DNA from 3 places in the Bradyrhizobium sp. 2S1 genome. Region 3 is predicted to be linked to each of the others. Evidence: predicted binding sites of a transcription regulator. Region 3 holds the regulator's gene; each other region holds the start of a gene.

What was found. The regulator PhoB, encoded in region 3, activates phosphate uptake and scavenging genes when phosphate is short. The targets are predictions, from matches to a motif close to TGTCATNNANCTGTCAT.
Region 1: ppk2 (polyphosphate kinase 2) is a predicted target of PhoB. The motif match lies at 4,216-4,232, and genes of this name have one in related genera.
Region 2: ugpB (sn-glycerol-3-phosphate ABC transporter substrate-binding protein UgpB) is a predicted target of PhoB. The motif match lies at 1,661-1,677, and genes of this name have one in related genera.

Annotation. Positions count from the first base shown of each region.
Region 1 is NZ_CP147717.1:9,490,133-9,496,507, forward strand. It holds gene HAP54_RS45305 ((R)-mandelonitrile lyase) at 1-143, shown strand, start outside; gene HAP54_RS45310 (SDR family NAD(P)-dependent oxidoreductase) at 176-934, shown strand; gene HAP54_RS45315 (putative quinol monooxygenase) at 960-1,268, shown strand; gene HAP54_RS45320 (IS630 family transposase) at 1,300-2,364, opposite strand; gene HAP54_RS45325 (hypothetical protein) at 2,542-2,874, opposite strand; gene HAP54_RS45330 (fumarylacetoacetate hydrolase family protein) at 2,983-4,155, opposite strand; gene ppk2 (polyphosphate kinase 2) at 4,298-5,245, shown strand; gene HAP54_RS45340 (DUF6294 family protein) at 5,393-5,815, shown strand; gene HAP54_RS45345 (transporter substrate-binding domain-containing protein) at 5,989-6,375, shown strand, end outside.
Region 2 is NZ_CP147717.1:2,439,029-2,445,403, forward strand. It holds gene HAP54_RS11495 (organic hydroperoxide resistance protein) at 1-109, shown strand, start outside; gene HAP54_RS11500 (CaiB/BaiF CoA transferase family protein) at 327-1,532, shown strand; gene ugpB (sn-glycerol-3-phosphate ABC transporter substrate-binding protein UgpB) at 1,733-3,049, shown strand; gene ugpA (sn-glycerol-3-phosphate ABC transporter permease UgpA) at 3,115-3,996, shown strand; gene ugpE (sn-glycerol-3-phosphate ABC transporter permease UgpE) at 3,996-4,844, shown strand; gene HAP54_RS11520 (sn-glycerol-3-phosphate import ATP-binding protein UgpC) at 4,844-5,926, shown strand; gene HAP54_RS11525 (hypothetical protein) at 5,973-6,125, shown strand; gene HAP54_RS11530 (Hsp20 family protein) at 6,201-6,375, shown strand, end outside.
Region 3 is NZ_CP147717.1:1,805,332-1,811,706, reverse strand. It holds gene pstC (phosphate ABC transporter permease subunit PstC) at 31-1,020, shown strand; gene pstA (phosphate ABC transporter permease PstA) at 1,025-1,870, shown strand; gene pstB (phosphate ABC transporter ATP-binding protein PstB) at 1,867-2,685, shown strand; gene phoU (phosphate signaling complex protein PhoU) at 2,697-3,413, shown strand; gene phoB (phosphate regulon transcriptional regulator PhoB) at 3,543-4,253, shown strand; gene HAP54_RS08655 (GcrA family cell cycle regulator) at 4,419-4,931, opposite strand; gene HAP54_RS08650 (aspartate aminotransferase family protein) at 5,424-6,375, shown strand, end outside.

The DNA.
Region 1 (6,375 bases), 3.0 Mb from region 3:
TCGTCTGGTTTCCGCCCGGCGAGAAGCACTGGCATGGCGCGACCGCAACGACTGCAATGACGCATATCGCCATCACGGAATCGCGCGATGGCAAGAATGTCGACTGGCTGGAAAAGGTCAGCGACGAGCAATACGGCAAGTGATCCGGGCGCGACGGCATGAAAGGAAATCCACCATGAACCCCACCTACGACTTCGCCGGCCAAGTCGCCCTCGTCACCGGCGCGAGCTCCGGCATGGGTGCCGCCACCGCCAGGGCGTTCGCCGAGGCCGGGGCTGCCGTGGTCCTGGTCGACCGCAGCGAGGAGAAACTGAATGCCGTCGCAGGAGAGCTGACGTCCGCCGGTGCCAAAGCGATCGCCATCGTTGGTGACGTGTCGGACGAGAGGCTGGCCAAGACTGCGGTCGATCGCGCGGTCGCGCAGTTCGGCCGGCTCGACATGGCCTACAACAATGCCGGCATTCTCGGCCCAATGTGCCCGATGAGCGAGGAGACCGGCGACGGGTACGACGACGTGCAGCAAGTGAACCTGCGCGGCGTCTGGACCTTCATGAAGCACGAGTTGCTTCAGATGAAGAGGCAGCGCAGCGGCGCCATCGTGAACTGTTCGTCGCTCGGTGGGCTGGTGGGTTTGCCCGGCCGCGCGGCCTATCACGCCAGCAAACACGGTGTGATCGGCCTGACCAAGAGCGCCGCGCTTGATGTCGCCGCCGAAGGCATCCGGGTCAACGCGATTTGCCCAGGCTGCATCGAGACGCCGATGGGCGACGCCATCGATCCCGACGCGATGAAGGAATTTCTGAAGCAGCAGCCGATCGGCCGGATGGGCAAGCCCGACGAGGTTGCCGCCACCGTACTCTGGCTATGCAGTCCTGCCGCGAGCCTGATCCTTGGCGTTGCGCTACCCGTCGACGGCGGCTTCGTTGCGCACTGACCGGCCAACGCGGACGGACGCGGCCATGCGAGAGGCGCCCGATATCCCCTGCATCCGCCTCGCCGAGATCGAGATCGATCCTGTGCATCGCGACGCCTACATGGCGGCGCTCAGCCAGGAGATCGAAACCGCGCTGCGCGTCGAGCCCGGCGTTCTGACGCTGCATGCGGTGCCGGACAGGAACGATCCAGCCCGCATCGTCATCTTCGAGATGTACGCCAATGCCGAAGCCTACCAGGCGCATCTCGTGACGCCGCACTTCCAGACATACAAGGCCGCGACCGCGCACATGGTGCGGTCGCTCAAGCTGACCGAGCTTTCCCCGTCTCGCTGAGGGCGAAGGCAGCGCTCGCTAGTACCCAGAATCAGAGCTGAGTGATACGGCGGCCTTTGAAACGGCGTTGACGGACCTTTTTCTTGGTCCAGACGAAGGGCTCGGCTCTGTCGTTGTATGCGTTGACGTAGGCATCGATGTGCTCCTGAAGCTGCGTGAGGCTTGTGAAGGAGGTGCCGCTGAGCGACTGCCCCTGCAAGATCGAAAACCATACCTCGACCTGATTGAGCCAAGACGCACTTGTCGGCGTGAAATGAAATTGCACGTTGGGGTGGGCCTTGAGCCAATGCTCGTTCTTCTTGTGGGTGTTGAGGTTGTCGAGGATGACGTGAAGCTTCCGGTTCGGAAAAGCCGCGGTGACGCTGTTCATGAAGTCGAGAAACTCGACGCGGCGTCGGCGTTTTGAATGCGCCGCGATGATCTTTCCGGTGGCGACTTCGAGCGCCGCAAACAATGTTGTGGTGCCATGCCGCTTGTAATCGTGGCTCTGGCCGGTCAAGGCGCGGCCATTGGGCAACTTCAGATAACCCTGCGCTCGCTCCAAAGCCTGGATCGAGGGCTTCTCGTCCACGCACAGCACAATGGCCTTCGCGGGCGGGGCGACATAGAGGCCGACAACATCGGCGGCTTTGGCCGTAAAGTTCGGGTCGTTGCTCTCACACCAGGACTTACGAGCCGCGAGGTCAATCTTGTGGCTGCGCAGGAACCGCCAGACATATTGGACGTCAACATCGCCCAGCGCCCCGGCCAGCAGGGGCCCGGTCCAGCGTGCGAACCCGTCCGGCGGCGGCTTGTCCAGCAGCTTCAGAATCCGCTTGTCGGTGGCCTTCGTATAGATTGGCTGCTTGCCCGGTCGCGGCTTGTCTTGCAGCCCTTCAAGGCCTTGGTCGGCATAGCGATGCCGCCAAAGGCTGACAATCCGCGGCTGGACCCCAACTTCCTTGGCGATCGACCGAGTGCTGCGTCCATCCGCCGCCAACAGAACTATCCGCGCCCGCTTCAAATCGCGCTGCAACGTCACCGGGGAGCGGCAACACGCCTCAAGCACCTTGCGATCTTTCCTCGAAAGGTGGACTTCTCTTGCTTCGGGTATCATCCCGACCTTGAATCACGACTCACGCTTTAAGAACAGTAGGTACTAGAGCAGCTGCGCTGCGCCATGGTCCTCATCAGCGCACCGGCGCCGAAGGTCCAGGGCTACGACTGAGCAGGCGTCCGACCGTCGGCATGAAGCTGGTCGCCAGATCGGCAGAACGACGGCGCAACAACCCAGCTACGGCGCGATCCACACGCCGGTCACGATGATTGCCAGTGCGACGGCAATCACCAGCATGTCCGTTGCGAGCCAATCGGGCATTCCCTTTGACCATTCGCGCATGTCCGCGACTCCTTCTGTTCGCGTCCCGGCCGATATGCTGACACGGATCATGCGCCGGCGAGCGTGAAGCAGATCACATAAATCGGGAAAAAGTGGCAATCCAAATTTCGCTGCACGCAGCACGCTCAAGTTGCAGCACCCGATCGACCTGCCGCGCAGGTTTCTAAACATGTTCGGGCTGTCTGCGCTTGCACTGCGCGCGTCTCTGGAGACGCAGAAGAAATCCAATCCACCGTGCCGCTCGCGGCGAAGATGGTGGGTTACGCCTTCCGCCTTCGCTCGTTGAGCTACGGCGGACGTGGTCGGCTAACCCACCCCCACGCTCTGGCCGCGCCCTCACAGCACCTTGCGCCGCGCCAAATTCTTCATCAGCGCACCGACGCCGAAGGTCCAGGGCTCGCATTCGTCGCTGCTGCGCATGCGGTTGACGAGCTTGCCGAGCCGGGGAGCTTCGATGGTGACGATGTCGTCGCGCTTGTGGGTGAAGCCCTCACCCTTGGCGTCGCGGTCCTTGACGGGTGCGAACATCGTGCCGAGGAACAGCGCAAACCCGTCGGGATATTGATGCACGGGGCCGATGGTCTGGGCGACCAGATCGGTCGGGTCGCGGCTGATCTTTGAGATCGAGGAATGGCCCTCCAGCACGAAGCCGTCCGCGCCCTTCACGGTCAGGCCGACATCCATCTTCCTGACGTCGTCGAGCGAGAAGGTCTGGTCGAACAGGCGGAGCAGCGGGCCGATCGCGCAAGAGGCGTTGTTGTCCTTGGCCTTCGACAATAGCAGTGCCGAGCGGCCCTCGAAATCGCGCAGATTGACGTCGTTGCCGAGCGCGGCACCGACAATCTTGCCGGCGCCGGAAACAATGAGCACGACCTCCGGCTCCGGATTGTTCCAGGTCGACTTCGGATGCAGCCCGGCATCCATGCCGGTGCCGACCGAGGACAGCGTCGGCGCCTTGGTGAACACTTCTGCGTCCGGGCCGATGCCGACCTCGAGATACTGGCTCCAGGCGTTCTGGTCGATCAGCACCTGCTTCAGCTTCATCGCCTGCTCGGAGCCGGGCTTCAGCTTGGAGAGATCGTCGCCGACCAGCCGCACCACCTCGGTGCGGATCGCTTCCGCCGAGGACGGATTGCCGCGCGCCCGCTCCTCGATCACGCGCTCCAGCATCGAGATCGCGAAAGTGACGCCGGCGGCCTTCAGCACCTGCAGATCGACTGGCGCGAGCAGATGCGGTTTTGTGCCGTCGCGGCGATCCGGCGGCGTGTTGGCGAGGATCGCGTCGAAATCGCCGAGCCGCTCGCCTTTGGTCGCGCGCACCGCCGCAGCTGGATCGCTCTCCTCGCACAGCGCGCTCACCGTCGGGAACCGCGCCGTGACATCGAACACGCCGTCCGCCCGCACCGCGACCACGGCCGGGCCGCCGGCCTGCGGCAACCAGACCCGTCCGACCAGCGTGCCGGCGGTCGCGTCCTCCGGCAGGACGTCTTTTGGCGTGAGCGAAATCATCGGCGTCTCCCATTGTTGTTATCGCTTGTTAGCACAGTCCCGCCGACTGCGTGAAACAGCGGTCATGCCATTGTCATAGAGGGGTAACATCGCCCGTCAATGCTCCCGTCGATCCATCTAACACACTGAAAGACGGACCTGCATGACCGCCCCCCACCTCACCGACGAAGCCTCCCGAGATGAAGCCTTGCGCGACGAAGCCTTGCGCGCCCGCATCCACCAGGAGATGGCCGACAGCCTCGATGAGGAACTCGAGCTCGAGCTCGACGATTCCAGGCTCGACGGGCTCGACCATGACGGGGACGCTGGACATCCGTCGATCGACCGCAAGGTCTATTTCCGCGAATTGCTGCGGCTGCAGGGCGAGCTGGTGAAACTGCAGGACTGGGTGCAGCACGAGAAGAAGAAGGTGGTAGTGCTGTTCGAGGGTCGCGATTCCGCCGGCAAGGGCGGCGTCATCAAGCGCATCACCCAGCGGCTCAACCCGCGCATTTGCCGCGTCGCGGCGCTGCCGGCACCGAACGAGCGCGAACGCACGCAATGGTATTTTCAGCGCTACGTGTCGCATCTGCCGGCCGGCGGCGAAATGGTGCTGTTCGACCGCAGCTGGTACAACCGCGCCGGCGTCGAGAAGGTGATGGGGTTCTGCACCGACGAGCAGTACGAGGAATTCTTCAAGTCGGTGCCGGAATTCGAGCGCATGCTGATCCGCTCCGGCACCATCCTCCTGAAATACTGGTTCTCGATCACCGACGAGGAACAGGCGTTCCGCTTCTCGATGCGGATCCATGACCCGCTGAAGCAGTGGAAGCTGAGCCCGATGGACGTCGAGGCGCGGACCCGCTGGGAGCAGTACACCAAGGCCAAGGAGACGATGCTGGAGCGCCCCCATCTGCAGGACTCGCCGTGGTGGATCGTCGACGCCGTCGACAAGAAGCGCGCCCGGCTCAACTGCATCTCGCATCTGCTCGGCCAGATCCCGTATCAGCAGGTCGCACACCAGCCGGTCGTGCTGCCGCCCCGGGTACGCAACCCCGACTATCACCGCGGCCCGATCCCGCCGGAGATGTACGTGCCGGGACGGTATTGATCTAACCACATGCACGCTCCGCCCCTGCTGCGGGGGAAGATCACTAAATCGCGATTGTAGATTGTGAGGCATCTCACTGGCCTTCTTGCACCCCCCCCTTAAACCAGAGGTTGCCCGCAATTCGCGGGCTAAAAGGAGGCCTAGGCTATGTTGAAGGAACATCGCGAAAGCAAGAGTTCATCGACCGACCAGCCAGAAGCTCATAAGGGTGTTGCGACACATGCTGTCCAAACCCTTGACCTCAGTTGGAGCGCGCCTATCCGTTATGGCGATTGCAAGCTGTCCGGCTTCTTGAACGGCACCCTGAACAACGGCCCAACTCTCAGGCTTCGTTCTGACGGAACAGCGGAATTGTTGGCAAAATTTTTCTCAACTGACGACGGTGATGTTTGGGTTATCGACCGTCTCGTTCTTTTGGATATTCACGGGACGGTCCTTTTTCAGTTTCCACACCTTTCAAGCCCCGAAACCCAGACCGACAACCAAGTGCTCGATTGGGTCGCCGAACTAAGCTTCCCCGCCGTTTTCTTTTCTTCGGTCACAGGGGCGAACATGGCCTATCGTTGCTAAGCCCTAAGGGCGCGGTTCGCGGCCTTATTCGACCTCCCCCACAAGCGGGAGAGGTGAAGTTCAGAACATAGGCAACCGCGCCCTCGCCTCGCCTACTATTGGCGCAGGCCCGCACTATTGCTGCGGCCAAATCCCGACGCTAGGCTTCCCCGATCTGGTGCAGGGAGGCTCGCTTGACTCAATCCGACGACATCACAATTTCCGAAGATCGCCGTGACGCGCTGCGCTATGCGCTCGGGATCGGCAGCGGCGCCGCGCTGGTCGCCGCGATGGCAACCCCGGCCGCGGCGCAGACGCCGGCCGACAACACGCTGGACCGTATCCGCGCCAACAAGGTGCTGCGGATCGCCGTGCTGCCGGGCGAGCTGCCCTATTTCAACAAGGATCTCGCCTCCGGCACCTGGTCCGGCTTCTCGATCGAAATGGCCAACGACCTGGCAAAGCTGCTTGACGTCAAGTTGGAGTATGTCGAATCGACCTATGGCAATTCGATTCTTGATTTGCAGGCCAACAAGATCGATCTCGGCTTCGCGCTCAACCCGACGCCGCAGAGGGCACTG
Region 2 (6,375 bases), 630 kb from region 3:
CGGCCTTCCCCGGGCCGAGGCCGAAGCGCTGGTCGAAAAGGCCCACCAGGTGTGCCCCTATTCCAACGCGACCCGCGGCAATGTCGACGTCAAGCTGAGCGTCGTCTAATTCGCCTTCCGCCAATGGTCCGCCACATCAGCGTGGCGGACCATTGCATTTGCAGGAGATCATTGCATTTCGAATGCCAGTTCGCTTGGCGAACGCAGGCGCGGCCCACTGCATGGGCCTGCGCGGACGGGAGCATTGCTGCCTCGCCCGAAGACCGTTAGTGACCGTTAGCTCTGGGACCTCGTTTTTGAGTCCCAACTGAGCGAAGGTTGCTTCCATGAATACCCCAGCGGCTACGGGCGCGATGAGCGGACTGCGCGTGATCGATCTGACGCGCGTGCTCGGCGGCCCGTATTGCACCCAGATCCTCGCCGACCACGGCGCCGACGTGATCAAGGTCGAGCCGCCCGCCGGCGATGAGGTGCGCGACTGGGGCCCTCCCTTCCACGAGGAAGACGCGGCCTATTTCGTCGGCATCAACCGCAACAAGCGCTCGATCGGCCTCGACCTCGCCTCCGAGGGCGGACGCGTCGTGCTGATGAAGATGCTCGAGACCGCCGACGTGCTGATCGAGAATTTCAAGCCGGGCACGCTCGACAGATGGGGCATCGGCAACGACGTGCTGCGCGCGAAGTTTCCGCGCCTCGTGCATTGCCGGATCTCCGGCTTCGGTGCCGACGGCCCGCGCGGCGGCAATCCGGGCTATGATGCGATCATCCAGGCGATGACCGGCATGATCGCGGCCACCGGCTCGCCGGAGAGCGGCCCGATGCGCATCGGCGTGCCGCTGGTCGACATCACCACCGGTCTCTATGCGGCGATCGGCATCCTGATGGCGCTGTCGGAGCGGCAGCGTTCGGGGCTCGGCCAGTTCATCGAGACCACGCTGTACGAGACCGGGCTTGCGATCATGCATCCGCACACCGCGAACTATTTCATGCACGGCAAGCCGCCGTCGCTCACCGGCAACGAGCATCCCAACCTCGTGCCCTACGCGATCTTCCCGACCAAGACCGACAACATCTTCATCGGCGTCGGCAATGACGGCACCTTCCGCAAGCTCGCCAAGGAAATCGGTAAGCCGGAACTCGGTACCGATCCGCGCTTTGCCCGCAACAAGGACCGCATCGCCAACCGCGATGCGCTGCGGGCGGAGCTTGCCGCGGTGTTCAGCCAGCACGAGGCCGAGCCGCTGTGCAACCGGCTGCTCGCCGCCGGCCTGCCGGCAGGCCCGGTGCAGAAGATCGACCAGGCGCTGACCAACCCGCACACCATCCATCGCGGCGACGTCATCGAGAAGGATTGGTACAAGGGCGTCGCCTCGCCGATCCGCCTCGAACGCACCAAGCCGAGCCTGCGCCGCACGCCGCCGAAGTTCAGCCAGCACGCTGCGGAAGTGCTCGGCGAGTTCGGCTACTCCAAGGACGAGATCAGCGGCCTGGTTGAGAAGGGCGTGGTCTGCGGTCCCCAGCGCAAGCGCTAAACCTCACGCCTGCTCTGCGGTGCAACGTCGCGTCCGGCGTTGCACCGCACGGACGCGGCCGCAATCTCCGCCTTTTTTACCGCTTCCCTTTGCTTCGGCTTCCCCCCTACCATGACTTTCGTTTATACGGTCATTTGAACGTCATCCGGCGCTGTTAACGCGCGCAACGAAAGATGGCGTTCCAACCGGGAGGGGTTTTGATGATCTTTCGACGACTCGGCGCTGCTGCGGCAGCCGCTGCCGCGCTTGCATTCGCGTCGCCAGCATTTGCGGTGACCGAGATTCAGTGGTGGCACGCGATGACCGGCGCCAACAACGACGTCATCGTCAAGCTGGCCAACGACTTCAACGCCGCGCAATCCGATTACAAGGTCATCCCGACCTACAAGGGCGGCTACGCCGACACCATGAACGCCGGCATCGCCGCATTCCGCGCCGGCAACGCGCCGCATATCATGCAGGTGTTCGAGGTCGGCACCGCGACGATGATGGCCGCCACCGGCGCCGTCAAACCGGTCTACAAGCTGATGGCCGATGCCGGCGAGAAGTTCGATCCGAGCGTCTATCTGCCCGCGATCACCGGCTACTACTCGACCTCGAAGGGCGAGATGCTGTCATTCCCCTTCAACTCGTCGTCGACCGTGATGTGGGTCAATCTCGACGCGCTGAAGAAGGCCAACATCGCCGAGATTCCGAAGACCTGGCCGCAACTGTTCGACGACGCCAAGAAGCTGAAGGCGGCCGGCTACGCCACCTGCGGCTTCTCCGGCTCCTGGGTCACCTGGGTCAATCTCGAGCAGCTTTCGGCCTGGCACAACGTGCCGCTCGCCAGCAAGGCCAACGGCCTCGACGGCTTCGACACCGTGCTCGAATTCAACGGCCCGCTGCAGGTCAAGCACCTCGAGACTCTGGTCGAGCTGCAGAAGGACAAGACCTACGACTATGCCGGCCGCACCAACACCGGCGAAGGCCGCTTCACCTCCGGTGAGTGCCCGATCTACCTGACCTCGTCGGCCTTCTTCGGCAACGTCAAGGCGCAGGCCAAGTTCAACTTCACCGCGGCGCCGATGCCGTACTATCCCGACGTCAAGGGCGCGCCGCAGAACTCGATCATCGGCGGCGCCTCGCTCTGGGTCATGGGCGGCAAATCGGCCGAGGAATACAAGGGCGTGGCCAAGTTCCTGACCTTCCTCTCGGACACCGACCGCCAGATCTGGATCCACAAGGCCTCGGGCTATCTGCCGATCACCAAGGCAGCCTATGCCAAGGCCAAGGAAGAGGGCTTCTACAAGGACCAGCCCTATCTCGAGACCCCGCTGCTTGAACTCACCAACAAGGAGCCGACCGAGAATTCCCGCGGTCTGCGCCTTGGCAACATGGTGCAGCTGCGCGACATGTGGTCGGAGGAGATCGAGCAGGCGCTGGCCGGCAAGAAGACCGCCAAGCAGGCGCTGGACGCCGCCGTCGAGCGCGGCAACCAGATGCTGCGGCAGTTTGAAAAGACCGCCGTCCGCTGACATGATGCCTTGAGGCCATCCCCCGGCAGGCCGCGACCTCGCGGCCTGCCCTTTTTGCCGAGACCATGCAAAAGCAAGCGATTTTCCAATCAAAGCTGTTGCCTTACGCGCTGGTTGCTCCGCAACTCGCGATCGTCCTGATCTTTTTCTACTGGCCGGCCGTGCAGGCGGTGATCCAGTCCTTCCTGCTGCAGGACGCCTTCGGCCTGTCCTCCAGCTTCGTTTGGTTCGAGAACTATCTCGAACTGTTCAAGGACCAGACCTATTTCGCCGCGATCGTCAGGACCTTCGCGTTCTCGTTCGCGATCGCGGCCTCCTCGCTGTCCTTTGCGCTGCTGCTCGCGGTCATGGCCGACAGGCCGCTGCGCGGCTCGACGCTCTACCGCACGTTGCTGATCTGGCCCTACGCGGTGGCTCCGCCGGTGGTCGGCGTGCTCTGGGTGTTCATGCTGCATCCCTCGCTCGGCGTGCTGTCGCGCTATCTGCGCGGCATGGGCATCGACTGGAATCCGCTGCTCAACGGCGACCAGGCGGCGGCCCTGATCATCCTCGCCGCGGCCTGGAAGCAGATCTCCTACAATTTCCTGTTCTTCCTCGCGGGCCTGCAGAGCATCCCGAAGAGCGTGATCGAGGCCGCCGCGATCGACGGCGCCCGTCCGATGCGGCGGTTCTGGACCGTGATCTTCCCGCTGCTGTCGCCGACCATCTTCTTCCTCCTGGTCATCAACATCGTCTACGCCTTCTTCGACACTTTCGGCATCATCGACACCATGACCCGCGGCGGTCCGGGCAAGGCGACCGAGACGCTGGTCTACAAGGTCTATACCGACGGTCTGCTCGGCGGCAATCTCGGCTCCTCGGCGGCGCAGTCGGTCATCCTGATGGTCATCGTCGTCGTGCTGACCGGCATCCAGTTCCGCTTCGTCGAACGCAAGGTGACCTACTGATGGTCGAGGAGGAAGGCTTCCAGCGCTATCTGGCTCACGCCATCCTGTGGATCGGGATCGCGATCGTTGCCTTCCCGGTCTATCTCGCGATCGTCGCCTCGACCCAGGACAACGCGGTCATCGCCAACGGCCAGATGTCGCTGTTGCCGGGCGGCCACTTCCTCGAGACCTACTACCAGACGCTGTTTGTCGGCACGAGCGGCTCGACCCGCGAGCCGGTGCTCAACATGATGCTGAACTCGCTGATCATGGCGCTCCTGATCGCGGTCGGCAAAATCGCGATCTCGATCATCTCGGCCTACGCGATCGTGTATTTCCGATTTCCCTTCCGGATGGCGATCTTCTGGATCATCTTCATCACCCTGATGCTGCCCGTCGAGGTGCGCATCTACCCGACCTACAAGATCGTCGCCGATCTGCATCTGCTCGACAGCTATGCCGGCCTGTCGCTGCCGCTGATCGCCTCGGCCACCGCGACGCTGCTGTTCCGCCAGTTCTTCATGACCGTGCCGGATGAACTGCTCGAGGCCTCGCGAATCGACGGCGCGGGCCCGTTCCGCTTCTTCTGGGATACGCTACTGCCGCTGTCGCGCACCAACATGGCCGCGCTGTTCGTGATCCTGTTTATCCTCGGCTGGAATCAGTATCTCTGGCCGCTGTTGATCACCACGCGCGACGACATGCAGACCATCCAGGTCGGCATTCGCAAGATGATCACCACGACCGACGCGCTGACCGAATGGCCGGTGGTGATGGCGACCGCGCTGCTGGCGATGCTGCCGCCGGTGTTCGTCGTGGTCGCGATGCAGAAACTGTTCGTGCGCGGATTGGTGGAGACGGAAAAGTAATGGCTAACGTCACGCTGCGCAGCGTCCGCAAGACCTATCCCGGCGGCTTCGAGGCCATCAAGGGCGTCGATGTCGACGTCGGCGACGGCCAGTTCTGCGTGCTGGTCGGCCCCTCCGGCTGCGGCAAGTCCACGCTGCTGCGCATGGTCGCGGGGCTCGAGACCATCACCGGCGGCGAGATCGACATCGGCGGCCGCGTCGTCAACCAGATCGAGCCCGCCGATCGCGACATCGCGATGGTGTTCCAGAACTACGCGCTCTATCCGCACATGAGCGTCTACAACAACATGGCCTACGGCCTGCGCAACCGCGGCATGGCCGAGACCGAGATCAGGACCCGGGTGGAGGAAGCCGCCCGCGTGCTCGAGCTCTCGCCGATGCTGGAGCGCAAGCCGCGCCAGCTCTCCGGCGGCCAGCGCCAGCGCGTCGCGATGGGCCGCGCCATCGTGCGTCAGCCGAAAGTGTTCCTGTTCGACGAGCCGCTGTCGAACCTCGACGCCAAGCTGCGCATCGCGATGCGGGTCGAGATCCGCAAGCTGCAGCGCCGGCTCAACACCACCTCGATCTACGTCACCCACGACCAGCTCGAGGCGATGACGCTCGCCGACATCCTCGTGGTCATGAATGGCGGCCAGGTCGAGCAGATCGGCAATCCGCTCGACATCTATCAGAGGCCGGCGACCACCTTCGTCGCCTCGTTCATCGGCGCGCCGCCGATGAACCTGATGCCGCTGCGCTCGGACGAGCTGAAGTCCCAGATCACGGGCGCCGATGGCGCCGGCATTGCTGGGATCCGGCCGGAGGATTTCGTCATTACCAACGAGACGGTATCCGGCGGCGTCGCGCTCGGCCTGACCGTCGAGGCGATCGAGCATGTCGGCGCCGAGACCTTCGTCTATGGCAGCCGTCAGCGCGAGCAGCAAAGCGTGGCCGCCAATCCCGGCGAGCTGCCGCCGGGCGAGGTGATCGTCCGGGTTCCCGGCGCCACCGGCCCCGCCATCGGCGAGCAGATCCGGGCGGTCGCCCCGCGGGACAAACTGCATCTTTTTACCGCTGACGGCCGCAAGCGGGTCGGGCAATAACCAATCGGGAACGATTGGGAGCCATGCTGGCGCGTTTTCGAGCGAAGTGGACGCCGGTTCGCGTGAAGAAAACGCGGTCAAAACAAAAGGCTGGAGCTTCGGTTCTGATTTCATCAGAACCGATATGCTCCAGGCGGCATTTACGCTGGTTTCAGAGGCGCTTGAACGCTATCCAGATCACTCCCATATTGGCTTGTGACCGACAGGCAAGCGGCCCGCCGGTTGCATGGGGTGCCGCAAGGACCCCTCAAAGTCGCTTCGAGAGGACTTTGTAATGTCTCGTGTTCCATCGTTGTCCAGTCCGTTCCTTCTGGGATTCGACGAGATCGAGCGTGCGCTCGACCGTGTCGTGAAGGGCGCCGACGGCTATCCTCCGTACAACATCGAGCGGTGCGACCGTACCAACGGCCAGCCTGAGCGGCTTCGCATCACGTTGGCGGTGGCGGGCT
Region 3 (6,375 bases):
CATAGTAAAGAGGGGATTGGCGTGGCAGACATGGCTGTTCAGAGCGATGTGATGGAAGCCGCGGGACCGTACGATCGCGCCAAGGCCCTCAGCGCCTTCAAGCTCGGTGATCTCACCTTCTATTGGATCACCCGCATCTCGGCGATTTCGGTTCTGTTGATCCTCGGCGGCATTATCCTGTCGCTGATCGTCGGCGCCTGGCCGGCGATGAAGGAATATGGTTTCGCCTTCCTCTGGACGCAGCGCTGGGCGCCCTCGGCCGATCCGCCGGTGCTCGGCGCGCTCGGCCCGATCTACGGCACGCTGATCACCTCGGTTATCGCGATGATGATCGCGATCCCGGTCGGCATCGGTATCGCCATCTTCCTCACCGAGCTCTGCCCGCAAATGCTGCGCCGCCCGATCGGCATCGCCATCGAGCTGCTGGCTGGCATCCCCTCGATCATCTACGGCATGTGGGGCTTCTTCGTGCTGGGCCCGTTCCTGGCCAACACGTTCCAGCCGTTCATGATCCGGATCTTCGAGGGCGTGCCCGTGCTGGGTGCGGTGTTCGGAGGCCCGCCGTCCTATCTCAGCCTGTTCAACGCCGCGCTGATCCTTGCGATCATGGTGCTGCCCTTCATCACCGCGATCTCGGTCGACGTGTTCAAGACCGTGCCGCCGGTGCTGAAAGAGGCCGCCTACGGCATGGGCTGCACGACCTGGGAAGTCGTCCGCAGCGTCGTGATCCCCTACACCCGCGTCGGCGTGATCGGCGGCGTCATGCTGGCGCTCGGCCGTGCGCTCGGTGAGACCATGGCGGTGACCTTCATCATCGGCAACTCGTTCCGCATCTCGTCGTCTATCTTCGCGCCGGGCACCACGATCTCGGCGGCGATCGCCTCCGAATTCGCCGAAAGTGACGGCCTGCACCAGTCCGGCCTGATCCTGCTCGGCTTGCTGCTGTTCGTGCTGACCTTCTTCGTGCTCGCCGGCGCGCGATTGATGCTGATGCGGCTTGAAACGAAGGCGGGGAAGTAACGCCATGAACCCGATCTACAAATCCCGCCGCCGCAGCGACATCGTCATCCGCGCACTCTGCGTCGGTGCGGCGCTGTTCGGCGTCACCTGGCTGGCGCTGATCCTGATCACGCTGCTCTATAACGGCGTTGCCGGCCTCAGCGTGCAACTGTTCACCCAGAACACGCCGCCGCCGGGCTCGACCGACGGCGGTCTGCTCAACGCCATCGTCGGCTCGATCATCATGACCGTGATCGGCGTCGGCATCGGTGCGCCGCTCGGCCTGTTCGCCGGCACCTACCTCGCCGAATACGGCAAGAACGACAAGCTCACTTCGGTGATCCGCTTCATCAACGACATCCTGCTCAGCGCGCCGTCGATCATCATCGGCCTGTTCATCTATGGTGCGGTGGTGGTGCCGATGCGCGGCTTCTCGGCGATCGCGGGCGCGCTCGCGCTCGCTGTGATCGTGATCCCGGTCGTGCTGCGCACCACCGAGGACATGCTGCTGCTGGTGCCCAATCCGCTGCGCGAGGCGGCCTCCGCGCTCGGCCTGCCGCGCTCCCTGGTGATCAAGCGGATCGCTTATCGTGCAGCGCGATCCGGCTTGATCACCGGCGTGCTGCTGGCGACCGCCCGCGTCGCCGGCGAAACCGCGCCGCTGCTGTTCACCGCGCTGTCGAACCAGTTCTTCAGCTGGGATTTGACCAAGACGATGGCCAACCTGCCGGTGACCATCAACAACTTCGTGCAGAGCCCCTACGCCTACTGGAAAGAGCTGGCGTGGAGCGGTGCGCTGCTCATCACATTCACTGTGCTCGCGCTGAACATCGGCGCGCGCATCCTTGGTGCCGAAAGGGCCGCAAAATGACCGAGCTTTCCGTTTCCACGACTGCCGCGAGCCACGTTCCCCAGGTACCGCTGCCGGAAGCGCCGCCGAAAGTCACGGTGCGCAACCTCAACTTCTATTACGGCGAGCACCACGCGCTGAAGAACATCAACCTGACGCTCGGCACCAACCGCGTCACGGCGTTCATCGGCCCGTCGGGCTGCGGCAAGTCGACCCTGCTGCGCATCTTCAACCGGATGTACGATCTCTATCCGGGCCAGCGCGCGGTCGGCCAGCTGATGCTGGACCAGACCAACATTCTCGATCCCAAGCTCGACCTCAATCTGCTGCGTGCGCGGGTCGGCATGGTGTTCCAGAAGCCGACGCCGTTCCCGATGACGATCTACGAGAACATCGCCTTCGGCATCCGCCTCTACGAGAAGATCTCGAAGTCCGAGATGGACGACCGGGTCGAGAAGGCGCTGCGCGGCGGCGCGCTGTGGAACGAGGTCAAGGACAAGCTGAACGCTTCCGGCCTGTCGCTCTCCGGCGGCCAGCAGCAGCGGCTGTGCATCGCGCGCACCGTGGCGGTGCGTCCCGAGGTGATCCTGTTCGACGAGCCGTGCTCGGCGCTCGACCCGATCTCGACCGCCAAGGTCGAGGAGCTGATCCAGGAGCTCTCCGAGGACTACACGATCGCGATCGTCACCCACAACATGCAGCAGGCGGCGCGCGTCTCCGACAAAACGGCCTTCATGTATCTCGGCGAGCTGATCGAGTTCGACGACACCAACAAGATTTTCACCTCGCCGAGCGATCGACGCACGCAGGACTACATCACCGGCCGGTTCGGCTGAGGAGACAAGCGATGGCTTCTGAACATACCGCCAAGGCATTCGACAGCGACCTGCAGGAGTTGACCCGTCTGGTCGCCGAGATGGGCGGCCTCGTCGAGCGCATGATCACCGAGTCGGTCGACGCGCTGATCCGCCGCGACGTCGCGCTGGGCAAGCGCGTGGTCGCCGCCGACATCGAGATCGACAATCTGCAGCGCGTCATCGAAGAGCGCGCGGTGCTGACGATCGCCCGCCGCCAGCCGATGGCGATCGACCTGCGCGAGATCGTCAGCGCGATGCGCGTCGCGACCGACCTCGAGCGGATCGGCGACCTCGCCAAGAACATGGGCAAGCGCGTCGCCGCGCTGGAGAGCGATTTCCAGCCGCTGAAGTTGATCCGCGGCCTCGAGCACATGACCGACCTCGTACTGTCTCAGGTCAAGTCGGTGCTCGACGCCTATGCGGCGCACGATCTGCCGGCGGCGATGAACGTCTGGAAGGGCGACGAGGAGGTCGATGCGATCTGCACCTCGCTGTTCCGCGAGCTGCTCACCTACATGATGGAGGATCCGCGCAACATCTCGTTCTGCATCCATCTGATGTTCTGCGCCAAGAACATCGAGCGGATCGGCGACCACGCCACCAACATCGCCGAGACCGTGTTCTACATGATCGAGGGCCAGCAGATCACCGACAAGCGTCCGAAGGGCGATATGACCAATTTCGCCACCACGGTGCCGGGCAACTAGGGCATGATCCGCATCGGCGGAACCGGATTGTCGTCGCGACAAACCGTTTCCACGGGGAATATGCTCAGGGGTTGAGTGTTTCGGTTTGCGTTTGGGCAACGGATCACCACAGAGAAAGAACTTAGACCGATGAGCGCACGCATTCTGGTAGTCGAAGACGAGGAAGCGCTGACGACGCTGTTGCGCTACAACCTCGATGCGGAAGGCTACGACGTCGAAACGGTGGGACGCGGCGACGACGCCGACACCAGGTTGAAGGAGCGCATCCCCGACCTCGTTGTGCTGGACTGGATGCTGCCGGGCCTGTCCGGCATCGAGCTGTGCCGCCGTCTGCGGGCGCGGCCCGAGACCAAGCAGCTTCCGATCATCATGCTGACCGCGCGCGGCGAGGAGAGTGAGCGCGTGCGCGGGCTTGCCACCGGCGCCGACGATTACATCGTCAAGCCGTTCTCGGTGCCCGAGCTGCTGGCGCGCGTGAAGGGCCTGCTGCGCCGTGCGAGCCCGGAGCGGCTTGCCACCGTGCTGACCTATGGCGACATCGAGCTCGACCGCGAGAAGCGCCGTGTGGCGCGCTCCGGCCGCCCGATCGATCTCGGGCCGACCGAATATCGTCTGCTCGAATTCTTCCTCGAGCATCCCGGCCGGGTGTTCAGCCGCGAGCAGCTGCTCGACAGCGTCTGGGGCCGCGACATCTATATCGATGAGCGCACCGTCGACGTGCATATCGGCCGCCTGCGCAAGCTGCTCAATCCGGGCCGCGAGCAGGATCCGATCCGCACCGTTCGCGGCGCCGGCTACGCGCTCGACGACCGCTTCGCAAAGGCTGAGCCGCAGCCGTAAGGCCGCGCGGCATTCACAAGCCGCAACACGGCGTCGTCCCGGCCTAGTGCGCAATTGCGCACTAGGCCGGGACGTCGCCGGTGATGCATCCGGGCGACGAGCCACAAAAAAATCCCCGCTTTCGCGGGGATTTGTTTTTGAAGTCTACGCCAGTGTCCCGAGTGCTCACTTGATCTGCGGTTTCGCCGACGGCCGGCGGCGATCGCCGGCGGGCTGGTAGGCGACGCGCGAGTGGTGTGCGCAATAGGGCAGGCCGCCGAGCGCCTTGCCGCCGCAGAAGAAGAATTCCGGGCTCGAGGGATCGCCGACCGGCCAGTGGCAGGTGGCTTCGTTCAGCTCGAGCAGCGACAGCCGCTGGCTCATCGGCACCACGTTGTCGTAGGAGATCGGATAGGGCTCCATCTCGACCTCGAAGGCATGCGCCAGCGCGGTGTTGCCGCGCGAGACCGGACGCGCCACCCGCATCATGTGCTGGGCGGGGCGGGCCTTGCGCTGCCGCGGCGCCGCCGTGGAGGGGGCCTTGGCGCGGCCGGAGAGGCCGAGCCGATGCACTTTGCCGATCACGGCGTTTCGCGTCACATTGCCAAGTTCCGCGGCGATCTGGCTGGCCGAGAGGCCAGACTCCCAGAGCTTCTTCAGCTGCTCGACGCGATCGTCGGACCAGGTCAATACAGTCATCGCATTCTTCCTTTCGCATGGCGCCGGTCATTGGAGCGACGCTGCGAGCCAAATCCGGGTCAAAATCCCAGCGGCCAGAATCCCTTAGCCCTCGCCGGGCGCGGTTTTGAGCCCGAACGTTTACGTGTGACACGAAGGCTACTTAGAGGGTCCAGTACTGCCGCACGAGATGTCGTACCCGACAGGCCAAACGCTACAATATGGCGTGACTCTGGCGCAAGAGTCCGCGGCCGTGCGTCCACATGTTCCCACAAAGTTAAGCACTGCAATGAGGCTTTTCCACCGCACCGGAATGCTCCGGATTGCGCTCGTTCCGCATCGCAGGAAGGTCGGCAAAGGCCGGCTGCTGGCGATTGACACCTACTGGCCGCAGCATAGAATGCCTGTACGTGCCGCCCGCAAAGGCGGCCGTTTTGTTTTCCGAAGCTGGCCGTTGCTGCACTGGCGTCAAGCCGCCCGGCAATTGTCGGCTTCAAACCGGCAGTGAACGCCATGACCAACAGCGCCTCGTCGCATCTGCTCCCCGTCTTCGCCCGGGTCGATCTCGGCTTCGAGCGCGGCGACGGCGCCTGGCTGATCGCAACCAACGGCGACCGCTATCTCGATTTCACCTCGGGCGTTGCGGTGAACGCGCTCGGGCATGCGCATCCGCATCTGGTCAAGGCGCTGCAGGAACAGGCGACCAAGCTCTGGCACATGTCGAACCTGTTCAAGAGCCCGGACGGCGAGGCGCTGGCCGCCCGGCTGTGCGAGCAGAGCTTTGCCGACTTCGTGTTCTTCTGCAATTCCGGCGCAGAGGCGATGGAAGGCGTGATCAAGCTGGTCCGCCACTATCACTTCTCCAAGGGCCATCCCGAGCGCTACCGCATCATCACCTTCGAAGGTGCCTTCCATGGCCGCACGCTGGGTACGCTGGCCGCGACCGGCTCGCCAAAATATCTCGAGGGTTTTGGCCCGCCGATGGACGGCTTCGACCAGGTGCCGCACGGCGACATCGAGGCGGTGAAGAAGGCGATCGGCCCGCATACCGCCGGCATCCTGATCGAGCCGGTGCAGGGCGAGGGCGGCGTGCGCTCGGCGCCGCAGGCGTTCTTCAAGGCGCTGCGCGCGCTGTGCGACGAGCATGGCCTGCTGCTCGCATTCGACGAGGTGCAGACCGGTATGGGCCGCACCGGCGATCTTTTCGCCTACAAGCGCACCGGCGTGACCCCTGACGTGATGTCGCTGGCGAAGGCGCTCGGCGGCGGCTTCCCGATCGGCGCGGTGCTGGCGAGCGCCAAGGCCGCTGAGGGCATGGCGCCGGGTTCGCACGGCTCGACTTTCGGCGGCAATCCGCTGGCGGTCGCCGCGGCCAATGCCGTGCTCGACGTGATGCTGAAACCCGGCTTCTTCGATCACGTGCAGAAGATGTCGCTGCTGCTCAAGCAGAAGCTCGCTTCCGTTG